2 regions of the Arsenicicoccus sp. UBA6765 genome follow, and region 2 is predicted to be linked to the other one. Evidence: predicted binding sites of a transcription regulator. Region 2 holds the regulator's gene; the other holds the start of a gene.

Region 1 (2,391 bases), on a different contig from region 2:
CCTGCCGGCCCGCCTCGCGGGTGAGGACCAGGATGGCGCGACCGGTGCCCTTGAGCTTGAGGGAGCGCCGCAGGCGATCCGGGTCGAGGTCCACCCCGCGCTTCTTGAGCGTCAGGTCACCGATCGAGCGCTCGCGGCACCACGCGCGGATCGCCTTGTCCTGCAACGGGATCTCGTCGAGGATGCGGTAGGCCCGGGCCCACGGCACCGCCACCGGTCCCCGGTCCGCCGACCGCACGTAGCCCACGCCGCCGTCCAGCTCGGCCCCACCCGTGAGGGCCTCGAGGGCGCCCACCAGCCCGGCGCGGATCACGGCCCGGTCGGGCTCGTGCAGCAGGTCGCCCCGGTCGCTCCCCGGCGCGGGGCGGTCCGTGGGCACGTCGGCCTCGGTGACCAGGTGCGCGGACCACGGCGTCTCCGTGTCGCCGTCGAGGACCAGCGCGGAGCGTCCGGCGGACCGGACCGCCGAGCCCCACCACAGGACGCACTCCACAACCTCGCCGCGCCACGAGACCCACTGCGCCTCGGTCCCGTCGGGGCGGGCCGCGTGCGGGAACGCGGGTGACAGCTTGGCCCCGGCTGCCTCGACCCGGCCGGCGAGGTCCTGCACGAGCTCCCACGACGGGGCCAGGTCGTCCAGGCGGAAGGTCCTGCGGGTGCGTCCGGTCGCGTCGGCGACCCCGGGGGTGCGCCGGGCCGGGTCGAGCCAGACGGCCGTATGCCGGTCCGCGCCGACCAGCTCGTCGGCCACCTCCTCCGCGCGGGCGCACCGCACCTGCGGGGCAGAGGTGCCCGGGGGCCTGACGACGCCGGCGAGGTTGTGCGCGGCGATCTCGGCGGTGACGGGGTCGGCGTCCACGGCGAGGACCTCGAGCCCGGCGTGCGCCATGGCGGCGGCGTCCAGACCGAGGCCGCACCCCAGGTCGTGGACGGTGCGGACCCCGGCCGCCGCCAGGCGCTCGGCGTGCTGCTGCGCCACGACGGGGCGGGTCGCCTGCTCCAGGCCGTCGGGGGTGAGCAGGAGCCGGTCGACGGCGTCTCCCAGCTTGGCGCGGCCGCGCTGGCGCAGCCGGCTCTGGGTGAGCACCGCGGCGACGAGCTCGGGGGAGTGCCCCTCCCGGCGCAGGGTGGAGGAGGTGGCGAGCGAGCGGGCCTCGTCATACACCGGCAGTCCCCGGAGGAGGGCGAGCCCCTCGGGGGAGGTGAGCGCACGGGTGGTGGCGAGATCCATGGCGCCATCCTCTCCCACCGTCAGATCGACCGGCCTCGGTCACACCCGCCTGGGGAACGACGGCCGGTCGACGTGACCGCCGGGGGTAGGTCCGCGCCGCGCTGGCACTCGACTTGACCGAGTGCCAGTGGCTTCCTAGATTGTGGGTTAGCACTCTCGGCAGGCAAGTGCTAAGGGTCGACCCCCGCGACGGCGACCCGGACGTACCACCACGCGCCGGAGTCCATCATCTGTCCACTCTCGACATTCCCGAAGGGGAGGTCACCACAGTGTCGGTTTCCATCAAGCCGCTCGAGGACCGCATCGTCGTCAAGGCCGTCGAGGCCGAGCAGACCACGGCGTCCGGTCTCGTCATCCCGGACACGGCCAAGGAGAAGCCCCAGGAGGGCGAGGTCCTCGCCGTGGGTCCCGGTCGCATCGACGACAAGGGCAACCGCGTCCCCGTCGACGTCGCCGTCGGCGACAAGGTCATCTACTCCAAGTACGGCGGCACCGAGGTCAAGTACGGCGGCGAGGAGCTCCTGATCCTGAGCGCCCGCGACGTCCTCGCGATCGTCGGCTGACGCAGCATCGACTTCTCTGGGAGCCCCGGCCCGAGCCTTCGCGGCTGGGGGCGGGGCTCTCGTCATACCTCTAGACAGACAAGGAAGCTCATGGCCAAGACGCTTGAGTTCAACGACGACGCGCGCAAGTCCCTGGAGCGCGGTGTCGACGCCCTCGCCAACGCGGTGAAGGTCACGCTCGGCCCCAAGGGCCGCAACGTCGTGATCGACAAGAAGTGGGGCGCCCCCACCATCACCAACGACGGCGTGACCATCGCCCGTGAGGTCGAGCTGGACGACCCCTACGAGAACCTCGGCGCGCAGCTCGCCAAGGAGGTCGCCACCAAGACCAACGACATCGCCGGTGACGGCACCACCACCGCGACCGTCCTCGCGCAGGCCATGGTCAAGGAGGGCCTGCGCAACGTCGCCGCCGGGGCCGCCCCGGCCGGTGTCAAGCGCGGCATGGACCAGGCCGTCGACGCCGTGTCCGAGCGCCTGCTCGCCAACGCCCGCGAGGTCTCCGGCAAGTCCGAGATCGCCGCGGTCGCCTCGCTCTCCGCGCAGAACGAGGAGGTCGGCACGCAGATCGCCGAGGCCTTCGACAAGGTCGGCAAG
Region 2 (2,391 bases):
CCGTCGAAGGTGTCCAGCGTGATCGTCGAGCCGAGGGCCGCGGCCGTCATCGGCACGTCGAGGGTGCAGTGCAGGTCGTCGCCGTTGCGCTGGAAGGTCGGGTGCGGCGTCACGACGATCTCGACGTAGACGTCGCCGGGCTGGCCGCCGCCCGGGCCGACCTCGCCCTCGCCACGCAGCTGGATCCGCGTGCCGGTGTCGACGCCGGCCGGGACCTTGATGGAGACGGACCGGCGGGTGCGCACGCGCCCCTCCCCCGAGCACTCGAAGCAGGGGTTGGGGATCACCGTGCCGTAGCCCTGGCACACGCCGCAGGGGCGCGAGGTCATGATCTGGCCGAGGAAGCTGCGCTGGACCTGCTGGACCTCGCCGCGGCCCTGGCAGGAGGAGCAGGTCTGCGGGGACGTGCCGGGCTGGCAGCCGTCGCCGTGGCAGGTGCCGCACTCGACGGCCGTGTCGAGGGTGAGCTCGTGGGTGTCGCCGAAGACCGCGGTGCGCAGGTCGACGTCCGCCCGCACGAGCGCGTCCTGGCCGCGTCGCACGCGCGAGCGGGGTCCACGACCGCCCGCGCCACCCGCCCCCGCGCCGAAGAACTGGTCCATGATGTCGCTGAACGTGAAGCCCTGGCCGAAGCCCGCCGCACCGGCGCTGGCGTAGGGGTCCGCGCCCATGTCGTAGGCCTGCTTCTTGGCGGGGTCGCCGAGCACGTCATAGGCCTGCGAGACCCGCTTGAACTCCTCCTCGGCCTCGGGGCCGGGGTTGACGTCCGGGTGCAGCTTGCGCGCGAGCCGGCGGTAGGCCTTCTTGATCTCTTCGGCGCTGGCGCCGCGCTCGATCCCGAGGGCTGCGTAGTAGTCGTTCACGAAAGTCCTTGCCTGACGGAGTGGTTGGCGGAGGTGACGTGGGGTGCTGGGGCGATCGGGGGGACGGGGACGACGGGGCGGGCCGAGCCGGCCGGGTGCGCCGCACCCGCCGACGTCCGGTGGCTAGCCACCGAGGGACCGGGAGACGTATGCCGCAACCGCCCGCACCGCCGCCATCGTCGTGGGGTAGTCCATGCGGGTGGGGCCGAGGACCCCGAGCCCGGCGACGAGGTCCGGCCCCGCACCGTATCCGGTCGACACGACCGAGGTGGACACTAGACCGGCGTGCGAGAGCTCGCTGCCGATGCGCACCGAGACGAGGTCCGAGTCGGCCGCGGCGGGGCGGGCCGGGTCGTCGTGCATGGCGTCGATCAGGCCGAGCAGCACGACGTGCTCCTCGAGCGCCTCGAGGACCGGGCGCAGCGACGTCGGGAAGTCTTCGGAGCGGCGGGCGAGGTTACTGGTGCCGGCGAGCACCACCCGCTCCTCGCGCTCCTCCACGACGATCTCGGCCAGCGCCGTGGTGACGGCCTCGACGGCCGGGCGGTCGGCCACCTCGAAGCCCTGGGACAGCCCGGCGAGCGCGGGCGCCACCTCCGGGAACGGGCGGCCCGCGGCGAGGCCGTTGAGCCGTCCGCGCAGGTCGAAGACGAGGCGCTCGCCGTCCACGTCGCCGAGGTCGCGGCCGGCGTCGACGACGCGCTGCTCCACCCGACCCGTCGTCACGATGAGCACGACCATCAGCCGCGGCCCACCGATGGGGACCAGCTCGACGTGCCGCACGGACGACCGGGTGAGCGAGGGGTACTGCATCACCGCGACCTGGTGGGTAAGGCTGGCGAGCAGCCGCACGGTGCGGTCGACGATGTCGTCGAGGTCGACCGACCCCGCGAGGAACTCGGCGATGGCCGCGCGCTCGGGCGGCGACATCGGCTTGATCTCGGACAGCTGGTCGACGAAGAGCCGGTAGCCCGCGTCGGTGGGGATGCGGCCCGCGCTCGTGTGCGGGGCGCAGATCAGGCCCTCCTCCTCGAGCGCGGCCATGTCGTTGCGGACCGTCGCCGCGCTGACGCCGAGCTGGTGCCGGTCGAGCAGCGCCTTGGAGCCGACGGGCTCGGAGGTCGCGACGTAGTCCTGCACGATGGCCCGCAGGACCTGCAGGCGGCGTCCGTCGCTCATCGTCGACCTCCTCACGTTCGCTGGTTGGCACTCGGGTGGGGCGAGTGCCAATTCTACGCCGGGTGGCGCGCCACGACGAACTCCGCCGGTCCTCGGGCTAGCCTTCAGCACCGTCCGACGACCGCGTCGGGGCGGGTCTCGAGCACGACCCGTCGCGCCAGCAACAGGCAGAAGCAGGAGGCCCCCGTGGCGGACCGATACGGCACCGACGTCCTCTCGGGCGACTGGAAGGCTCCCCGCCGTGGGCGCTCGGAGGCGGTCCCCGCCACCCGTGGCCTGGTCGTCGAGGACGTCGAGTCCGGCTGGGTCGGCGCCGTGGTGCGGGTCGAGAAGGCCGGTGGCGTCCACG

What was found. Region 2 encodes HrcA, which represses chaperone genes, less so after heat shock. Its sites were predicted from a motif close to TTNGCACTCGNNNNNNNCGAGTGCNAA; they were not measured.
Region 1: groES (co-chaperone GroES) is a predicted target of HrcA. The motif match lies at 1,333-1,359, and genes of this name have one in related genera.

Annotation. Positions count from the first base shown of each region.
Region 1 is NZ_DKGR01000063.1:54,681-57,071, reverse strand. Features, by position in the region: gene B4K29_RS17175 (class I SAM-dependent methyltransferase) at 1-1,231, opposite strand, end outside; gene groES (co-chaperone GroES) at 1,501-1,794, shown strand; gene groL (chaperonin GroEL) at 1,885-2,391, shown strand, end outside.
Region 2 is NZ_DKGR01000052.1:44,718-47,108, reverse strand. Features, by position in the region: gene dnaJ (molecular chaperone DnaJ) at 1-863, opposite strand, end outside; gene hrcA (heat-inducible transcriptional repressor HrcA) at 987-2,042, opposite strand; gene B4K29_RS13680 (DUF3097 domain-containing protein) at 2,229-2,391, shown strand, end outside.